DNA from 3 places in the Lysinibacillus sp. NPDC059133 genome. Region 3 is predicted to be linked to each of the others. Evidence: riboswitches for the same ligand, from Rfam matches in the RefSeq annotation. Region 3 holds a riboswitch; each other region holds the start of a gene.
The links. A riboswitch is a leader RNA that binds a small molecule or an ion and turns the genes downstream of it on or off. The one in region 3 is predicted to bind thiamine pyrophosphate.
Positions count from the first base shown of each region.

Region 1 (7,094 bases), on a different contig from region 3:
GTTAACACTTACGAGGTTTTACTTTTTCTTCCGTATTCGGTACGATATTTACAAATGATAGTTGGAGGTAAGGTAACATGACAAACTCAAAAGCAAAAAAGAAACGCATGCATATAAAACGCACAAAAGGGAAGGACGTTGAAAAAAATCGTCAATCTTCCCCTTTCAGTACACATGAGCGTGTAACGAAAACGAAAAAAGAAAATATTGAACAAAATTTTACAAAGCACAGAAAACACAACCACGCTGAAGATGATTAGTGGTTGTGTTTTGCTTGTAATGAGACATTTTGATGTTTAGAAGTAATCAGTTTTGGTATAAAGTGCAACGGATACAGTAAAAGAAAAAGGTTAGGTATCCACCACATAAGATCAAAATCAAGCTTTATTGTCCAAAAAGCAATCGCCTGCAATCCAGAACAAGATGTTAGTGTCAGAGATAGTAAGGCAAATGCTCTCCACTTTTCATTTTTTATTTTAAATAGATAGAGACTAATAAAACCAGTAACTGAAAATCAATTATGCCTCGCATAATTGCGTCTGGAATCGGCTTTGTGCTTGCACAAAGAACTCCTTTCCGATTCCGTGACATCCGCCGGAGGCTTTAACTTCTTTCAGCGGGTGTCCAAACACCCGCTGAAAGAAGTTAAAATATCTAGCGGGAAAAACGACCAATTCCATATAACTAATAATTCATTTTGATAATCCTGATATAAATACTCTTCTGGAATCAAATGAAAAAAATGACAAGCCAATAGAGTATAAAAAAGAAATCTGTACCTAAAAATAGCATTCTTAAAGCTTTACTCATTTACAGCCCCCATTTAGTTTTCTTCGTTAACGTTACCATTGAGAATACCAAGCATAAGAATGTCCACCATTTCCTGCATTGTATCCTGAAGTGAAATCATATTTCTGTTTTGGGATGCATGTTCCATCAATCGATAAAGCCCGCCAATATAGACTTCTATAAAGATCTCTTTATTAAAGGGACGTATTTGATTTGCGACAATCCCTTCATCTATTAATGAAAAGATACCTGCCCATTGTTCATGAATAAAATCATCAAGAGTTTCCCATTGCTTTGGATAATATCGTTGAAGTTCCTCTAAATATTTGAGCTGAGCAAACTTAAAATCAGCCGGAATTAGTACAAGACTTTTTTGTAGTTTTTCTACAAGATTTAACGTTGAATCATGCAGAATTTCTTCCTCTTTCATTTTCAGCTCTTCAATTGCTAGATCAATCATTTCATTCAGTAGTTCTTCCTTTGAGGGATAGTATCCATACAATGTTTTAGTACTCATACCTAGTTGCTTTGCTAAATCCCCCATCGTAAACCGGAATCCTTTTCGTTCAGCTTCACTTATGGATACCTTTAAAATTCTTTCTTTCAACACTTTCACCTACTTCTAGGAAAACAAAAAAAGTTTTTTATTTTCCATATTTTACATTAGTGCAGAATGAAAATACTGTCAAATAAAAAAACACAGCTGCTTTTTAAAAGAAACAGCTGTGTTTTTTGTTATAAATTATAAAATGTTGTCGTATTTCTTGTAATGGTGTGCACCGCTTCCTGTGTTGTAAGCCCTTTTATCGAAGCAATAACCTCTATGGAATGATTCATCATCCAAGGCGATGTTCGTTTATTGTCAAAAGGACCTTCGAACGGCCATGGACCATCTGTTTCTACCATTATCAGCTCGATGGGGTATTTTTCGATCAGTTCTTGAATATCAGCCTCATACGTACAATCCGGCGTCACAGAAATGAAATACCCATTATGAATCATCCGTTCAACTATTTCCTCATCGCCTTTAAACCAATGAAAATGCGCTTTCGTTACATGATGTTTTTCTAGCAAATCACAAACAATCGCCGCATCCTCATAAACAGCATGTAACACTATCGGTTTATTTAACTCCTTTGCCAATACAATAAACCGTTCTAACAATGCCACATACGGACGATCATCAATCGCCTTCTCCTGCCTCAAATAATAAGGCAAGCCTACCTCGCCAATTGCCACCATTTCATGAGCGTGTTGGCGTATCCAATCGAATAAAACGTCTTCCTCCACATCACTAAGTAACGGTTGTTCGGGATGAAAGCCAAACGCTGCCTTTACCTTTCCGTAGGCTTTAGACAGCTTCAACGTCTGCTCACACGATGGAAGATTCATGCTAACGGCAATAACATGTTCAGCCTCCTCTAGCAAAGTAGGTACGTCATTTTCCTCATACTGATCTAAATGAATATGTGCATCAATCAACATTCGCTCCATCCTTTTCTTCTTTTAAATACGTGAATAACTGTTGCTTCAAAGCCGTAAACGAAGCGGAATGACGAATTTCTTCTTGGCGTGGCCTTGCAAAAGGTACGATTATTTCCTTTTTCATTGTCGCTGGTCGTTTCGTGAGTACAATGATACGATCAGCTAAAAACAGAGCTTCCTCGATACTATGTGTAACGAATAATATTGACTTTCGATATTCCTCCCATATCGATAAAAGCCACGCCTGCATTTCAAGCCTTGTAAACTCATCAAGTGCAGAAAACGGCTCATCTAAGCATAAGATGGGCTTATCACTAACAATGGCACGAATAAAAGATACACGCTGTTGCATACCCCCTGACAGCTCATTGGGATACGCATTTTCAAACGCTGCAAGCCCTACTTTGTCTAACCATTCCTTGGCCAAGTTCACGTTTGGTTTTCCATGAAGCTCCTCGACCATCGTGACATTTTCTACTATCGTACGCCATGGTAATAAACACGGCTGCTGAGGCATATAGCCAATCGTCCCTCTTTTTTGCTGGATATCTGTATCGTTCAATAAAATGGCACCCTTATCAATAGAAGAAACACCGCCAATTAATTGAAAGAGTGTACTTTTTCCACTGCCTGACGGACCAATAATCGCCACAAATTCCCCGTCCTTCACCTCAAAAGATAAATTACAAATGACAGGAAGAGCATCAAAGGATTTATCAATGTTTTGAATACTTAGCATGGCGTCCTCTCCCCTTCACAACAAATTTTTCTAAAAGTCGAATAGCACTAAATAATAGTAAACTTAAACATACGATGGCAAAAATCGCTACAAATACTCGATCCGTTCGAAATGAAGATTGTGCTAATGTCATATAAACACCAATCCCCATTTTCGCACCTAGCCATTCCGCAATGACAGCCCCCATGACGCTATAGGTTGCCGCAATCTTTATGCCTGAAAAAATCGCTGGATACGCATAAGGCCATTCAAGCTTCCAAAAGGTTTGTGCTTTCGTTGCACCAATCATCTCAAAATAATGCTTCAGCTCAGGCGAAGTTTGACGAAAGCCATCCATTGCCGAAATAACAATAGGGAAAAAGCACACAAGACAAATAATAATGAGCTTTGGCAATAAACCGAAGCCAAACCAAATGATTAATAACGGTGCTAGGACAAGTATAGGGATATTCTGCGACATAATGAGAATAGGATAAAATAGCTCCCTGACAAACGTAAAACGATGTAATAGCACAGCAACCGTTAGCCCAAATGATATCCCGATGGCAAGACCTAGAAGTGCTAATTGAACAGTCGCTAAAGCATGTGGCACAAACGTCTCATACGATTGAAAACCTTCTTTCAAAATGGCACTCGGTGCAGGCAAAAGCCAATGTGGAGTATCAGCAAAACGGACAATTAGTTCCCATATGAATAAGAGGAAGGCGATAAAAATTATCGTCCTTCCTTGTTTGAAAGCTTGCTTCATCACTGGTATTTCTCCGTCAATGTACCCATTGTAATACCAGATGGCTGATATAAAATTTTCACTTGCGTGATGACATTGATCGCGCCCAGCTCAATCATCTTGTCATTCATTTTTTCAATGATTTGTAGCAAAATCGATAGTTCACCCTCCATTGTCGTTTCTAGTGGGTGAACTTCATATTTAACTCCTGAAGCGTCGATAACCGCAATCGCTGCATCGACATATGGGATCACATCCTCATATTTTTCAGTTTTCGGTATAATTTGTACACTTATTAATGAGTTTGCCATATTACTTTGTCTCCTTTTTCGGTAAAAAGTCGTTTGTAAATGCTTGTTCTGCGTTAAATTCGCCCTCTAAAACTTTGTTGTCGGCCATCCATTTCGCGTAATTTTCCCAGACAGCTAGCTTTTGCTCGCCCCATTGTGCAGCGTCGTCTTGATACTTATCTGCTAGCCATTCCTGACTTTTATGCACAAGGTTCTTATCTAAATCAGGTACCGCTTCTAGTAAAATATCAGCTGCTTCATTTGGATGATTTATCGCATATTCATAGCCCTTTGCTGCAGCAGCGACAAATGCTTTGACCGTCTCAGGATCATCCTTAATCATTTTTTCATTTGTAGCAAGTACAGGTGTGTAATAATCTAACTGCTCGCTATAATCTGTTAAATAAAGCATGTTTAGCTTTTCGCCACGAAGTTCTGCTTCAATACCTGTCCATGCATAATAAATCCACGCAAAATCAATATCTTTTTTCATCATTGTGAAGAAATCTAAATCACCAGCATTGACGATATCTAACTTATTAATATCCGCATTTTTTGTTTGCATAAGTGATTGTAGTACAGCCTTTTCAAGTGGTGCACCCCAGCCACCGTATGTTTTACCTTCAAAATCCTTTGGTGACGAAATCCCTTTCGATGCAATAGATGCGAAGCCAGAAGTATTATGTTGAATAATCGCTGCAATCGATACTAAAGGTACATCCTGCACACGAGCCTGTGTAATTCCTTCCTGATAGCTTACGCCAAACTGAGCCTTCCCAGATGCCACAAGCTGATCTGCACCGGTTTCGCCAGGTAATAAAATATCAACATCTAAGCCCTGATCCTTAAAGTAGCCAAGCTTTTCCGCTACATATAAACCGGTATGATTTGTATTCGGTGTCCAATCAAGAACGACTGATACTTTTGTTAACCCTTTAGCATCCTTTTTAGCCTCTTTTTCGCTACAACCCACTAATGTTAAAAGTGCAGCCATCAGGATCAATAACCATTTTTTCATGTTGAATCCTCCAAGTAAGTAGTGTGAAAGTGTTCATGAATGAATGTCTTTACCAGCAGAAACCGTTCACGGTCTGTTTACACGTAAGGTATGTGCATGCAACAAAAGTCTGAAAACATAAAAAAACGCCCAGGATTCCTCCCAGACGTTTTACAATCAGTATCAAAAACTTTCTTTTTTTGAATAGATGTTCCCTACGCTGGTACGAGCCAAATCAGGTTCAAAGGGTCAGCGTCTATCGGACACAATCTCAGCTGGCAACTACCAGCCCCCCTACATTCTTTCCATATGAACTTTTCGTGATTATTATACCCATATCTATCACGAAATGACAAGTGGCTGTTTACCGATAGCGCTGAATTATTATTAAACAGCCACACCAAAGCACAAAGCTGATTGGTTTCAATTTACTAAAAAAAGCCCAGCTCTCAAAAGGAGCTGGGCTAGAAAACTAATTTTACTTTTCTTCTTTTTTGACCGTGAACACATGTGAAATGGCACCGTCAGCAGCTATATCTACTTTAAAGGAGCCGTTGGAGTGTCGATCTGCTCGCGTTAATGCTTGTACGTCAAGAATCTCTTGCACGCCTTTTTCCGTCTCGATCGTTAGCTGTTCCCCACCAGTTACCTTAACTACAGCCACGATACGATGTGGGTTCGCTTTTAACTCTGTTAATACTTTTAAGCCGCGTTTTGCACGACTAGCCAGCTCTACCTCGGCTACATTCATTTTCTTCACCGCACCGCGCTGCGTGACAATCGCCACATAGGCCGTGTCATTTGGCGGTAAAACATTGATACCGACTAATGCTTCTCCGTCTTTCAGCGTAATCCCTTTGACGCCGCCCGTTTTCACACCCGTTACTGGTAATTCCTCCATTGGGAAACGAATAGCATAGGCAGTATCTGTCGTTAACATTAGTTCTACCTCGTCCGTCACGATACCTGCAAAAATCATTTCATCTCCCGACTTGACATTCATCGTTTTTATCGGTTTCGAATAGCGTGTTACAGCATAATCTGCTACAGATGAGCGTTTAATTTGTCCATCTTTCGTAGCCGTTAAAATATACGTATTAGCCTGTTCGAATGTCTCAAAACCGTATACAGCAATAATAGATTCATCTTCTCCGGTCGGCACAATACTTGAAATATGCTGACCAAGATCCTTCCAACGAATATCTGGTAGCTCATGGACAGGCTGATAAATATAATTGCCTCGGTTTGTGAATAGCAATAGATGATGCTGCGTATTTAAATTTTCTTCATATAACAAATAATCGGAATCCTTCATCGCAAAATCCTGACCATTCGAAGCTGCATGTGAACGTGTAGATGTACGCTTAATATAGCCATCCTTTGTGACAGTCACTACGACCTCTTCACTTGGGACAAGGACATCTAACGTAATTTTGATTTCTTCAATTTCTTGTTCGATTTTTGAACGACGTGGCTCTGCAAAGCGCTTTTTAATGTCAAGTAGTTCCTGTTTAATAACACGTACAAGCTTTGCTTCACTATTAAGAATACCTTCAAGCTTGGCGATCAGTTTATTTAGTTCATCCTGTTCATGGCGAAGCTCTGTAATATCTGTATTCGTTAATCGGTATAATTGCAAGCTAACGATTGCCTCTGATTGCACTTCTGTAAAGTCAAATTTCACCTGTAAATTCGTTTTCGCATCTCGTTTATCATTAGACGAACGAATCGTTGCAATAACTTCATCTAAAATAGAAAGCGCCTTTATCAAGCCATCAACGATATGCGAACGATCTTTAGCTCTTTGTAAATCATAAATGGAGCGGTTCGTCACAACTTCCTTTTGATGGACAATATAAGAATCCAGTAACAATGGCAATGTCATCATTGTCGGACGACGATTATGGATAGCGATCATATTAAAATTATAGGCTACTTGTAAATCAGTTGTTTTGAACAAGTATTGTAAAATCCCTTGTCCAGGAACATCTTTTTTCAGTTCAATGACAACACGTAGGCCGGTACGATCCGATTCATCGCGAATTTCTGCAATTCCTTCAAGTCGTT
Region 1 is NZ_JBHZDH010000004.1:123,498-130,591, forward strand. Features, by position in the region: gene ACFXN8_RS03920 (hypothetical protein) at 78-260, shown strand; partial or broken gene ACFXN8_RS03925 (DUF5360 family protein) at 257-754, opposite strand; gene ACFXN8_RS03930 (TetR/AcrR family transcriptional regulator) at 824-1,396, opposite strand; gene ACFXN8_RS03935 (TatD family hydrolase) at 1,525-2,274, opposite strand; gene ACFXN8_RS03940 (ABC transporter ATP-binding protein) at 2,264-3,013, opposite strand; gene ACFXN8_RS03945 (ABC transporter permease) at 2,991-3,761, opposite strand; gene ACFXN8_RS03950 (thiamine-binding protein) at 3,761-4,051, opposite strand; gene ACFXN8_RS03955 (ABC transporter substrate-binding protein) at 4,053-5,048, opposite strand; TPP riboswitch at 5,223-5,333, opposite strand; gene parC (DNA topoisomerase IV subunit A) at 5,506-7,094, opposite strand, start outside.
Region 1: another riboswitch for thiamine pyrophosphate. It lies ahead of ACFXN8_RS03955 (ABC transporter substrate-binding protein); the one in region 3 lies ahead of thiW (energy coupling factor transporter S component ThiW).

Region 2 (7,094 bases), on a different contig from region 3:
AAGCTAAGAAACATTTTAATCATAACTATTTGTAACAGGGCATCGACAGTGATGCTCTTTTTTATGTTAAATATATATCAAAATATAAGTGACGGATAGAACTCTCGGGGCGACGGATGGAATTGTCGGAGTGACGGAAAGAACCCCCGGAGCGATGGAAAGAACGGTCGATGCGACGGATGGAATCGTCAGAGCGACGGAAAGAACCCGAGTGACGGAAGGAATCGTCGAAGCGACGGAAAGAACAGTCGATGCGACGGATGGAATTGTCGGAGTGACGGAAAGAACCCCCGGAGCGACGGAAAGAACAGTCGATGCGACGGATGGAATCGTCAGAGCGACGGAAAGAACCCGAGTGACGGATAGAATTGTCGGAGTGACGGAAAGAACCCCCGGAGCGACGGAAAGAACGGTCGATGCGACGGAAGGAATAGTTAGAGCGACGGAAAGAACCGAAGCGACGGATAGAATTGTCGGAGTGACGGAAAGAATCCCTGGAGCGCGACGGAAAGAACAGTCGAAGCGACGGAAAGAACCCCCGGAGCGACGGATACCCCGACACCTCAGCTCCCCACGTTATGCTGAGAAACCTTATTATAATTTTCAAACTAATAAAAGGAAAAACAAACAATCCAACAGCCATGATAAAATGAAATAGACAGGAGGCGCACAGAATGAAAATATTTCATACAGCAGATTGGCATTTAGGGAAGCTCGTACAAGGCGTCTACATGACCGAGGATCAACATTATATTTTACAGCAATTTATGCTAGCCATAGATGAAGAAAAACCGGATGTTATCGTTATAGCAGGTGATTTATATGACCGTTCGATGCCCCCGATTGAGGCAGTGAATTTACTAAATGATATTTTAGCGGAAATTGTGCTTGATAAAAAAATCCCTGTGATAGCAGTTGCTGGGAACCACGATAGTGCAGGTCGATTGAACTTTGGCAGTAGTTTAATGAGTGATAGTGGATTATATATTAAAGGCCAGTTTACGAAAGACCATGCACCGATCGTTTTGCATGATGAGTATGGCGAAGTACATTTTCATCTCGTACCATATGCAGAGCCAGCTTCAGTACGGACTATCTTAGAGGATGATTCCATTCGTTCGCATCAAGAGGCGATGGAAAAAATTATCGAACATATTGGGCAAAGTTTAGATCCAACAAAACGCAACGTTTTTGTTGGACATGCCTTTGTGACGAAGTATGGGGAAGAGGAAGCGAATACGAGTGAATCAGAGCGACCTTTATCAATAGGGGGCTCGGATTGCGTAAATGCAGCGTTGTTTAAGTCTTTTCATTACACTGCACTTGGACATTTGCATAAAGCGCATTTTGTGTTGAATGAAACGATTCGATATGCCGGTTCTCCATTGAAGTATTCATTATCTGAGCACCTACATGAGAAGGGCTTTTTAATTGTTGAGCTAGATGCACAGGGAGAAATTACTGTCACGAAGCGTAAGTTTATAGCGAGACGAGATTTACGTGTGGTAGAGGGTTTAATGGATGATTTATTGCAATTACCACCGAGTGATGATTATGTATTTGTACGCTTATCAGATACTACGCCAGTAACTTCGCCGATGGAACGTATTCGTACAGTGTTTCCTCATGCGATGCATATCGAGCGTAAAGCGATACACCAAGAAGTACCACATGAAATTCAAGTGGTTGAGACAGAGAAGATAGAAGACATCGATTTATTCCGATCATTTTTTACAGATATTATTGGCGTACAGCCAGATCAAGATACAGAGCGTCTATTTACAGAGATGCTGCAAGAATTATTAGATGAAGAGCGGGAGACAGTAAAATGAAGCCTTTAAAGTTAACGATTACTGCATTCGGTCCATATAAAAATACAGAGGTTATTGATTTTCAACAGCTTGGTGAGCATCGCCTATTTGCGATTTCCGGAAAAACAGGTGCAGGGAAAACGACGATTTTTGATGCTATATGCTATGCACTTTACGGAGCGGGTAGCGGTGAAGATCGTCAGGATACTGCTATGCTACGAAGTGGGTTTGCAGATGATGATGCGTATACTGCGGTGGAACTCGTTTTTGAAATGCATGATAGGGTCTATCAAATTTTACGTCAGCCAGGTCATATTAAAGAAAAGAACAAAAGTGTTACTGGTAAGAAAATAGAACTGGCTGAAATCAAAGGAGACACACTTGATTATAGTATTGTAGAAAAGCAGCAAACGCTTGAGGTAGATAAAAAGCTACAGGAAATAATAGGCCTCACAAAGGACCAATTTAGTCAAATTGTTATGCTGCCACAAGGTGAATTTCGCAAGCTATTAACCTCAGATTCTACGAATAAAGAAGTCATTTTGCGCAAGATTTTTAAAACAGACCGTTTTGGTGTAATGACAAAAAGACTTGATGCGAAACGAAAAGAAGCGGAAAGTGATCTACTACGTGCGAAACAATTAAAGGAGCATCTTCTTGGCCAAATTGCGGGGGCTTTGCCACAGCGTTCGTCATCTTTATTTACGTGCATTACTAACAATACCGAAAATATGCATCAGCTAAAGAAGGCTCTGGAAGAAGAGCAGACCTACTATACTGAGTGCATACAATTGGAACAGCAACGCTATAAAGAAGCTTATGCGCAACATCAAAAAGAGCAAGAGTTTTATAGTATGGCGAAAACATTGAATGAGCAATTTGATGAGCAAACGAATCGTCAAAACCGTCTGCAAGCATTGTTACAAGAACAAGATGTATATAGCGCAAAAGAACGTGAAATTGCATTAGCAGAGAAAGCAGAACGTCTTGTCATACTTGAGCAACAATGCATCGATTTACGTGCTGAGCAAAATCGTAAAGAACAATCTTTTCAGCAAGCAATGACAGAGCTGCAAAACGCAGAAGCTCAGTTAAAGATAGCACAGGAAAAGTTTAACGTTGAAGAGGCGAAAGAACCTGAACGTCAACACGTTCTACAACAGGAGATACAGCTGCAAGCATTATTACCAACATTCGAGGCGTATGAGAACAATCTGCAGCAAATGCAAATAGCTGAACAATATGTTGCAACAGCAAAGCTAGCAGTAGACGATAATAGTAAAATCGTAGAAACAGGACAAATGCAAGTTCAGCAACTAGCAAAAACAATTGATCAATATGAAAAACAACTTGAGCCATATGAAAGTTATTTAGAACAGCTACCGAAGCTGAAAGAGCAAGTATCATTACTAGCACAAGTTGAAAAATACACGAGAGCAGTTGAAACGACGGAGCAAGATGTAGCCATTACTAATGTCCGTTATCAAGAAAGTAAGCAGGCTCTTCAAAAGCTGGAGCAGCAATGGATTGCGAGTCAGGCAAGTATTTTAGCACAGCAGCTTAAGGACGGAGAGCCTTGCCCAGTATGCGGTAGTACAACACATCTCGAAACACATTCTGAGCAATTAGAGATGATCGAATTAGCACAAGTAGAAACTTTACGAGGAAACGCTACTACTGATGAGCGCAAGTTTTTAGAGAAAGAAGCTTTATTGAATTCTACTAAGCATCTTCTACAAGAGGCGCTAGAACAGTTAGAGACGAATGAAATCGATCGATCGAATCAAGCACAAATTGTAGCTTCCTTACAAAATATAGAACAACAAATTACAATCTTAAAAGTAGTGAGCAATCAATTATCTGATGTACGCTTGCAACAAAAGGATCATCGTGCACGACTGGAGCAGGTACAAGAAAAGCACATAAAACTAGAGCAATATTTAGCTGAAAAGGCGAAGGAATTGACTAAGCAACAAGCAATTGTGGAAGAGCAGCAAAAGCATATTCCAGAAAATCTTAAGACGCTTCAAGCATTGAAGCAGGCGATAGCTGATATAGGTTCACAAAAGGTTGCCTTACAAACTGCATGGAATCTCAGTCAACAAAATCTGCAATCTGCTAAGGAAGCAGCAAATAATGCTAGAATGACCGTAGAAATTGCGAAACAGGCTTTTGAGGAATTAAAGCTGAAAATGGATGAAAAGCGCGAGCAATTTTCAGTAAGTATGACGGAAGCAGGCTTTGAAAGCTATGAAGAATTTGCTACTGGGAAGCGTAGCGTGTTGCAAATAGAAGCTTTACGGAAGGCTTGCAGTGATTATGCATTGCAAATCCACACATTACAAGTACAAATTGCTGAGGGAACGAAGCATCTTAAAGGACAAGAGAAGCAAGATTTAACGGCGATGGAAGAAAAGTTAGAGATGCTTCGTGTCACATATGAGGAAGCCTTTAAAGTATTGCAACAGATCGAAGGATTTGCGAAAGCTTGCGCAGACTTTATCGAAAAAGTAGAGGAAGCGGAGCTGGAAATACGCTTACTTGAAAAAGAAGCGGGACAAGTTAAGGAACTTTATGCAATGTTAAATGGACAAAATGCGAAAAAACTGTCCTTTGAACGTTATATTCAAATCAATTATTTAGATAAAATTACAGAGGCAGCGAATGTCCGGCTTTATCATTTATCTAATGGTCAATTTGAGCTCCGACGTTCAGATCGATTAGAAAAGCATGCTAAGCAAAGTGGGCTTGGGCTAGATGTGTATGATGCCTATACGGATCAATTACGAGATGTGAAAACATTATCAGGGGGAGAAAAGTTTAATGCGTCTTTAAGTCTTGCCCTTGGTATGGCAGATGTCATTCAAAGTTTTCAAGGTAATATCCGCATTGAAACAATGTTTATTGATGAGGGCTTTGGTTCTCTCGATGAAGAAGCGTTAAATAAGGCGATTGATACGCTTATTGATTTACAGGATTCCGGACGCATGATTGGCGTCATTTCACACGTTGCAGAGTTAAAAGCTACAATGCCTGCAGTGTTGCATGTTGAAAAAACAATGAACGGTCATAGTCAAACATATTTTGAAGTGAAATAAAAAAGAGGCGTATTTCCGTTGTATGGGAAATACGCCTTTTATCACTTTTTAGTTACGTTAGGATTTGCTCCTTTTTTTACAGCGATTACTTTTTTTACAATTGGAATAACGATAGGTGCTAATTTAACGGCGGTTTTGACAACTTTAGATACTTTCACAAAATAACAGCTCCTTTTAGTACTATCTGTCCAAGGTTGAATGAAAACTTATCGGATAACGCGAACAGCTTGAATAATATTCCAAATGACGATACCTATTGAAACAAGAATGTAAATTGCGAATGAACCTAACCAAATGATAAGAAAATTACTGCTACCTGAATCTGGTTCAAAAGTGTTGAATGATAAAGTTGAGAAAATAAAGACTGCAAAAAATATAATTCCAAACGCTACTGGGATTAAATGTGATATTAGTGCTCGAATAGAGTGACTCTTTACGTCGCTATCTTTTGTAACAAAGTAAACGACTAATGGCACAATAAAGGGTGCGAATAAAATACTGAGATAACTAAAGGCAGATAAAATTTTTTGGTTCTCCATAGTTGTACCTCCTTTTTTAATATTTACGCATGAAAAACAGCAAAGTTTCAAAAAATTAATGTAGAAGAGGTTGTAATCGTTACAGTGTTTGCGTACAATGAGGTTGTTCAACAAAATTAAGATGTAACGACCACAAGGGGAGCTGATGATGTCAGCTGAGACTGGGCACGAAATGCCTTGACTCTTTGAACCTGTAAGTTAACGCTTGCGTAGGGATGTGGATAGAAACCGACACTTTGACGATGTGAGGCTCTGTCCTGGCATCGTTTTTTTATCTTTATGACGCCAGACAGGGACATATTTGCTCACTGATTTCTATTCCTGTTCTTGTATCCTACATCGGAACAAAGGAGAGAATAATGATGGACAATAAAAAACTTTTAATGCTTGTGGAGATTGCGATATTCGCAGCGATTGGTCTTGTGCTTGATCAGGTTTCCTTTAAAGTATGGGCACAAGGAGGCTCTGTTAGTCTAGTGATGGTGCCAATAATTTTAATAGCATTCCGCTGGGGCCTTATTCCAGGCATGACAACAGGTTTACTCATTGGTGTTATGCAAACAATGTTTGGTGCCTATATTATACATTGGCTTCAAGGAACACTTGATTATGGTGTTGCCTTTACAGTAGTAGGCTTGGCGGCCGTTGTGCGTGGACCAGTGCTTGAGGCTGCAAAAGATTTAAACAAAAAGAAAATGGCGCTTTATATTATTTTAGGAACTGTATTAGCGGGCTTTTTACGTTATGCAGCACATACTATTGGAGGCGCCGTATTTTTCGCAGAATATGCTGGCGATCAAAACGCATGGATTTATTCAATTATCTATAATGGAACATATATGCTACCAGCAACGATTTTAACAGCGATTGTCGGTGTTCTGTTATTTACGGCAGCCCCTCAATTAATGCAACGAAAATCATAACTATTTTGCCCTTCACACGAGTGGAGGGTTTTATTTTATTGTTAGAAATTGAGAAAGTGAAGAAAGGGATTCAACAATTAAGTGAATCAGAAGCTAAAGCCCTTTTATTAATTACGTATGAAAAATTGGATACTGCAATAAATGGAAGTGGCGACGATGAATTTATCCAACAAACGGCAAGAGATTTATATGATTTTTATTTAAAGATTTCAAAGAGTGAAGAATTGAAAAAATAAGAAATCTTTATTGGCTACGAGGGCTTTAGTTCAATAAGAATCAAACAACTTTATTAATGATTTTTAAGTACAAACACCTTTTAAATGTATAGAAATTCATCAACTTTAAAGAGCCTTATTACACTAGATGTAGCAAGGCTCTTATAAAACAATGTTCATAAGAAAAGCCACAAAACGTTGATTTCACAACGTTCGTTTCTAAACTTTCATTTGGGAACGTTATTTGTATGTTTTTGTATAGATTAATCATTAAATCAGTTTCGAATAAATAACCATTGTTAATGGGATTGATGTAACCATAATACAAAATAAAATAGTTAAAACTTGTGTGGCACTTAAAGTGTTAGGTTCTAGTGCTCCAACTATTAGAAATAGAATTGTAATTGCCGCAAATAACGTAAAATAATTTGCTGTCATACTCTTGCCTATAATTTCTTTTGTACGCTCATCTTTTGGATATAAATGTGGTGATAAATATGCCATCATT
Region 2 is NZ_JBHZDH010000021.1:23,883-30,976, forward strand. Features, by position in the region: gene ACFXN8_RS13025 (exonuclease SbcCD subunit D) at 675-1,832, shown strand; gene ACFXN8_RS13030 (AAA family ATPase) at 1,829-4,909, shown strand; gene ACFXN8_RS13035 (magnetosome magnetite crystal formation protein family) at 5,116-5,448, opposite strand; TPP riboswitch at 5,574-5,681, shown strand; gene thiT (energy-coupled thiamine transporter ThiT) at 5,811-6,371, shown strand; gene ACFXN8_RS13045 (hypothetical protein) at 6,410-6,607, shown strand; gene ACFXN8_RS13050 (hypothetical protein) at 6,857-7,094, opposite strand, start outside.
Region 2: another riboswitch for thiamine pyrophosphate. It lies ahead of thiT (energy-coupled thiamine transporter ThiT); the one in region 3 lies ahead of thiW (energy coupling factor transporter S component ThiW).

Region 3 (7,094 bases):
TTTTAGATTTGAAATACCGACTTCAAGGTTTACTAAGTATGAAGATGATTACTGAATCCATTCTTGGACTAGAACATATTGAATATGAAAAGTTACCAGATATTAAAGTGGATACGATAATGGATAAAGATATCGCTGTATTAAAGTTGACGGATACTTTTCAGCGAGCTCTGGACTTAGTTATTAACCACGCCTTTTTATGTGTTGTGGACGAAGAAGGAACATTTGCAGGAATTTTAACGAGACGTGTTATTCTAAAGCAATTGAAAAAATATATTTATCAAAAAGAGTAGTAGTTTAAGAGGGGACTCAGATGAAAATCATGAGGTCCTCTTTGCTTGTATCGGAGGTTTACTGATTGATGGCAACGGAGGCTGAAATTTTAAAAGTACTAGCAGAGGAACGTAATATGCGTAAAGCAGCAGAACGTTTATTTTTATCGCAACCAGCACTTTCTCAAAGGCTTCAAACTATTGAAAAAGACTGGGGAGCGCAGTTATTTATTCGTTCGCAAAAAGGACTTACGGCGACACCTGCTGGAGAGCTTATTATTGCCTATGCAACAGAAATGCTCAGCAAAAAAGAAGAGATTTATGAAACAATCCAATCATTAACGACGAAAGTAAACGGGACATTGAAAATCGCCTGTGCATCGATTGTCGGACAAAACTGGCTTCCGATAATATTAAAGGATTTTGTAACGAAATATCCTGAGGCAAAAATTTCTCTTATGACCGGCTGGAGCTCTGAAATTGTAAAAGCACTTTATGAGGGTGAGGCTCATGTAGGGATTGTGCGTGGGCAGGTTGATTGGAGAGGGGAAAAAATTCATCTTTTTCGTGACACCCTTTATTTAGTAGATAAAGAGTTAAAAACGATAGAAGATGTCCTGACGTCAGACCGACCTTTTATTCAATTTAAAAGTGATTCCAACTATTATCAGGAAATTCAACAATGGTGGCGGCAGCATTTCGCATCAAATCCACGAAAACAAATTTTAGTTGATCAGATTGAAATTTGTAAGCAAATGGCATTGAATGGTATCGGTTATGCTATTTTGCCTTCAATAACGTTAAATGACAATGATGGCATTAATAAAATTGCATTAACTAATAATGAAAAAGAATTTGGTTTAACACGTGATACTTGGTTAATTGGCTATGAATCTTCATTTGAGTTACGACAAGTAGAGGCTTTTGTAGAGGTAGTGCAAGACCATGCACGATGTTTGTTTGATTATACGAAATAAGAATACTATCAAGGCAGTCCCAAGTGATTCACTCGGGGTTGCCTTTTTTATCTGGATTAACGTCCATAAAACCCTATTGGTGAGGACAATGAAGAAAGCCACGCTAATTAAAGTTTAACTCAATGAGCTAATTCTTGGCCTATCACCAAAAGTTAATACTTTGTTTATTAAAACATATGCCATGCATATAAGTTGGTCTTCGTTACGACTAGGGGACTCCTTGGGGATCAGCGATAGAGGAACGAAGGCTAAAACCATTACATCCTGTGATAAAGCCTTCGTGACCAACATCGGTGCTGTTGTTGCTGTCGCTGCGCTTTCGCACAAAAAACATCTGTTGTCCAGACGCCCCAGGAAAGCGCCCAGTCGGAACGGAAATCAACCCCACGTTATGTTGAAGGGTTAATTTTTTCGTATTAATCTCCAAAAAAAGCTTCAACTATTAGGTTGAAGCTTTTTAAATGGGATAGTTAAAATTGAGAACAATGGGAAAATCAAATATAAAGAGATTAAATTATCAAGAGTTAAGAACCAAATATCAATACAACCTATCAAAATTAACCCTATAATATTAAACAGAATAAACGATATCAACTTATTTCCAAGCTTTTTAGAAATATAAATATTAATAGGAGCTACCAAAACAATAGTAAATAAATAGATTGCTAAATAGAACAGTACAAAAAGCATTGCATTCTCATACATCGAAAGAGGCATTAATTCCGATTCCGGATCCCTCTCGATAAATAGAATACTACACGTGGTAACTAATGCTACTATTATCGGTAATAGAAGTATCTTTGCCATATAACTTTTTGTCATTTGAGTTACCTCTTTTAGTTATTATAATCCAGTCCTTATTCGAACTGGATTATGATAACTATTATAAAAAAAACAGTATAAATTCTCAACTTTATCCTATTTTCATTATCCGAAAAAGTCACTTCCGTGTACACGAGTCATATTTCCGATGTTACGATTATTATGCATACAACCGTAGTATTTAACAGCACCATTAACCGGAACACGCATTTTAGTTGAACATGAACCATCTAAAACGATTGAATTTGCAGAGTCAAATCCCAATTGTGTTAAATGATTTTTGAGCACACCAACATTTACTTTTGAACCAATATTATGAGAAACAATCAGATAAGCTTTGCCTTTTGTATTATCCCACGCTAGATTGCTCTTTTGTAAAATTAGAAAATTTTTCTGTGATAAGAAAAATTTATCTTGTAAATAATGTGTATAAATGTAATGATTGATGATAGTAATAAAATATTACTATCATTTTTAAGTACTACAGATTTGGAGGGGCAGACATGACCACTATAATGAATTCATTTGGTTTTCTAAGTTTTAAATTAGCGGAGGCTTTAGAGGAAAATCTCGAGCAATATATTAGTGAAAAATTTCAAATGAAATCCAGAGAAGTCGGGATTATGATGGCTGTAAAAGACAAAAAACTTAGCCAAATTCAAATAGGACAGATGCTAAAGTTGGATAAAAACAGTGTCCGCTTTTTTATCGATGATCTAGAAAGAAGAGATTATGTTTATAGGGAGAAAAATCAAGAAAATAGAAGAGAGAATTTAATAGGCCTTACGGAGCAGGGTGGAAATTTGGCAGAACAATTAATGAAGACCCTTGCGATTTCTGAGAATGAAGTTTTAAATGTACTTTCATTGGAAGAAAAAGAGCAATTGAAAAGCATTTTGACAAAAGTATATGAAAATCGTGAATAGGGTTTAACTTTTTTCAGCAACCTGCTGAAAGAAGTTAAACCCTCCGGACGCAATTATGCCGAGGCATAATTGATAACCTTATCAAATAACAAGAAAGAGTGATGACAGATGAAAGCAGTAAAGGTTATGGAAGAATATTTAAGAAGAGCACAAGAAGAGGGCCAAGATTTATCCGATATGTATGCAGATCATGGGGAATTGAAAAATTTTAAAGGTCAAACTTTTAAAGGGAAAAAAGAAATACAGAACTTTTACATGTCACCTATGCCGAAAGGCTTTAAATTAACGATCCAAAATATTGAAGGCGATGATATAGAATGTAGCGCAATTGTTTCAACAACTTGGGATGGTTTACCAAACCCAGTGATTCTGGAAGAGAAGCTGATTCTTGAAAATGAAAAAATAAAATCATTTATGATGAATCCAAAATAAAAGGAGAAGGTAGCTATGTCATTAAATCCTAATAAAAATCCTCTTCCTACGCCTGAAAGAGACACGAAATATTGGATTGGAGTAGTATCTCTTAATCATGTTCAAAAAGGGGTTGAGGGAGGATTCGGCCAGTTATGTCATGGTAAAGAGAGACCTTTGAAACGAATGCAAAAAGGAGATTGGATCATTTATTATTCTCCTAAAAACAGTCTAGATGGTAACGAGCCTGTAAGAGCATTTACCGCAATTGGAAGGATAAAGGACGAGCGAATATACGAGTTCCAAATGGCAGAAAATTTTATTCCTTTTAGAAGAGATATAGACTTTTATAAAGAAGCAAAGGCTGTACCAATAAAAAGGATCTTAGATTATTTAGAATTTGTAGAAGATACATCGAAATATGGCTATAAATTCAGGTTTGGTCATTTTGAAATAAGTAAAAAAGATTTTTTATTAATTGCTCATGAAATGGGATTACCATTGAAGTATGAATGAATTTAGTTGGAACAAAAAAACGTTACTTTTTTAATTAATTATCATTAAGAAGTAACGTTTTTTAATATTATTTAAGCAGAGTGTGTAGGTTAGTTACAAATACAGTCTTACGCAAATTGCTAGCAATGACAATGCCTAACATAGCACCAATAGTACTTGAGGTTAAAAAGGCTGGCATGAAAAATAAAGAAGCAACGGATGTTCCCATTACTAAATGCGCGTAAGGTACTGCAATGAGAGAGGCAATAATACCTGTTCCAAACATTTCACCGACACCTGTTAGCCATTGCTTGCAGCTGTATTTATAGGCAAGAGCTGCACATAAAGCACCAATGACACTGCCAGGTATAGCTAATAATGAGCCTGTGCCTGTTAAAATACGAATAATAGCTGTGACAAAGGCGACCATAACAGTAGGCACTGGTCCAAGAATGATAGCGCCAATAACATTTATAGCATGCTGTACAGGATAGGCACGCGCAATTCCCGTTGGTATGGATACGAAGGTAGAACCTGCTACGGCAATTGCTACTAATAAGGCCATGATTGTTAATTTTCGAATTGACATAATCTCCACTCCTTTTTAGTATTTTAGTGAATTGCTGATAAACCAGACAAAAAAGCCGCTTCCTTAAAACAATAGGAAGCGGCCTTGCATTTAATAGTAAAAAGCAAGTGTCGACACTTCCCTCCGCTAGTGTGAACTAGATCAGGTTCAAAGGGTCCGTATATGATAATATACGTCTCAGCCTTTTAAAGACTCCCCTAGTGGTAATTAATAGAACTTTTGGTTTTTCACATATTAATGTAGCATACTACTAAAAATAGTCAATAACTTTTCAGACTATTTTGTATCAGGATGCATAAGATGTGGTGCTTTTTTCATTGTCCAAATAAGGGCAAGGAAGAAACAAGCCATTAAAATAATAGACCCGAATATATAAGGACTGTTCATATTCCAATCGAATAATATACCTGCTAAAGCTGGACCAATCATATTACCAAGACTCATATAAGCATTGTTTAGACCAGCTGCATAGCCCTGTTCATTCTCAGCAAGCTTTGAAATCAATGTGTTGACAGCTGGGCGAATCAATGTCGTAGCTGTAGAGAAGATTGTCGCTACAATTAAAATAAGTGCAAAACCAGATGCGAATAATATTAAGAAAATCGAAACGGCTGCAATAAATAAATTGACTAACACTACTTTCATTTCGCCGAAGCGATTAAACAGCGGTGTAATAACAAACATCTGTACAACAACACCAAAAGCGCCGCCCATAACTAAAATAATAGCGATATCAGTAGGTGTGTAATTAAACTTCTCTGTCACAAATAATGATAATGTTGTTTGGAAGTTAGCAATCCCAAAAGAGAATACAAGCATGATGATTAGCATGACAAAATAAGGCATTCGGACTGAACGGGCCATCTGTTTTGCAAGATTATCCTGCTTCTGCGCTTTTTTCGCAGTGTTCGGTTTTGTAGCAGGTAATAAAAAGAACGATAAAATAGCTGCTAAGATAGCTGCACATCCAGCAGTATAGAATGGAAAATGCAAACTAACTTTTGAGAGGAATCCACCGATACCTGGTCCGATCATGAAACCCAAGGACATTGCTGCCCCTAGCATACCCATACCTTTTCCTCGTTCCTCATACGTTGTGACATCTGCTACAAAAGCCATTATAGGAGGAGCTACAAATGCAGAACCAAGACCACCTAAAAAGCGTGCCAAGAAGAGCATCCATACATCTGTAGAAAGCCCGAAACCAATTTGTGCAAGTCCTGTTACGATAAGACCGAAAATAATGAGATTTTTTCGACCGTATTGATCCGAAAGATTCCCAGCGATTGGAGAAAATACGAATTGTGCAAAGGCGAACGTTGCAATCAACATACCAAGTACTTGTCCTGCAGCACCAAATAGTTTTAAATAATCAGGCATGACAGGAATAATAATTCCGATACTCCCCATTGCGATAAACATATTAAACATTAAAATATACAAAGCCGCCTTGTTAGACTTCTGCTGGGTCATCGAATACCCCTTTCTTTAATCAAATATACTACAGTCTACCACAAGGTTTGTACGTTTACTATTGACTATAAGTCTGAGATTCACTAGTAAAGTTATAGGGATTCTTTTATTTAACATAAATACGACCTGCTAGTTTTCCACAGAAGTTTACCTCCAGCTAAACGAAAAAAGCTGTTCTCAACGTTTGTAACGTGAGAACAGCTATAAGTGGGTTAAAATGGTTTATCGAATACTCATTTTAAATTCTAAAAACAGCTCATTGTATTTGCCTAAGTAATCAGGGCCTAAGTTCGTATAAACTTCCAATGTTTTACGTTGTTCTTCTGAAGGATAGAAGCGCTGATCAGTTACAACTTCCTTATCCATTAACTTCATCGCTGCAGTATTAGGGGTAGAGTAGCCTACATAATCAGCGTTTTTAGCACCTGATTCAGCTTTTAGCATAAAATTAATGAAGGCATGTGCACCGTCTATATTTTTTGACGTTTTTGGGATCACCATATTGTCAAACCATAAGTTTGAGCCTTCCTTTGGTACAGCAAAGTCTAAATCTTCATTTTCCGATAACATGTCAGCTGCTTGACCAGACCAAGTGAGTGCTACAGTAGCTTCATTATTAACCATCAGCGGTGTAATTTCATCTCCAATAATGGCTTTAACATTTGGCGCTAATGTGATTAGTTTATCAGTAGCTTTACGTAGCTCCTGGTTATTTAAAGAGTTGAGTGAGTAGCCAAGACTGTTTAAGCCCATGCCAATTACCTCACGTGCACCGTCTACTAAAAAGACTTTACGTTTTAATGAAGGATCCCATAAGTCCTTCCAAGATGAGAAGTCTAGGTTTCCAACGAGCTTTGGATTATAGACAATACCGACTGTTCCCCAGAAATATGGAACAGAATATTTATTGTCGTCATCAAATGGTAAATCTAAAAAATAAGGATCGATATTTTTTAAATTAGGGATTTTCGTTTTATCTAAAGGAATAAGTAAGTTTTCTTCCTTCATTTTTTCAATCATATATTCAGAAGGGACTGCAATATCGTAAGCCGTACCACCTTGTTGAATTTTTGTCATCATTGCTTCATTTGAATCAAATGTCTCATAAATGACGTGAATGCCTGTTTCT
Region 3 is NZ_JBHZDH010000034.1:18,764-25,857, forward strand. Features, by position in the region: gene cbpB (cyclic-di-AMP-binding protein CbpB) at 1-293, shown strand, start outside; gene ACFXN8_RS17005 (transcriptional regulator CcpC) at 362-1,249, shown strand; gene ACFXN8_RS17010 (pilus assembly protein PilB) at 1,685-2,071, opposite strand; gene ACFXN8_RS17015 (MarR family winged helix-turn-helix transcriptional regulator) at 2,575-2,997, shown strand; gene ACFXN8_RS17020 (ketosteroid isomerase family protein) at 3,124-3,429, shown strand; gene ACFXN8_RS17025 (EVE domain-containing protein) at 3,445-3,924, shown strand; gene thiW (energy coupling factor transporter S component ThiW) at 3,992-4,492, opposite strand; TPP riboswitch at 4,594-4,701, opposite strand; gene ACFXN8_RS17035 (MFS transporter) at 4,769-5,965, opposite strand; gene ACFXN8_RS17040 (ABC transporter substrate-binding protein) at 6,188-7,094, opposite strand, start outside.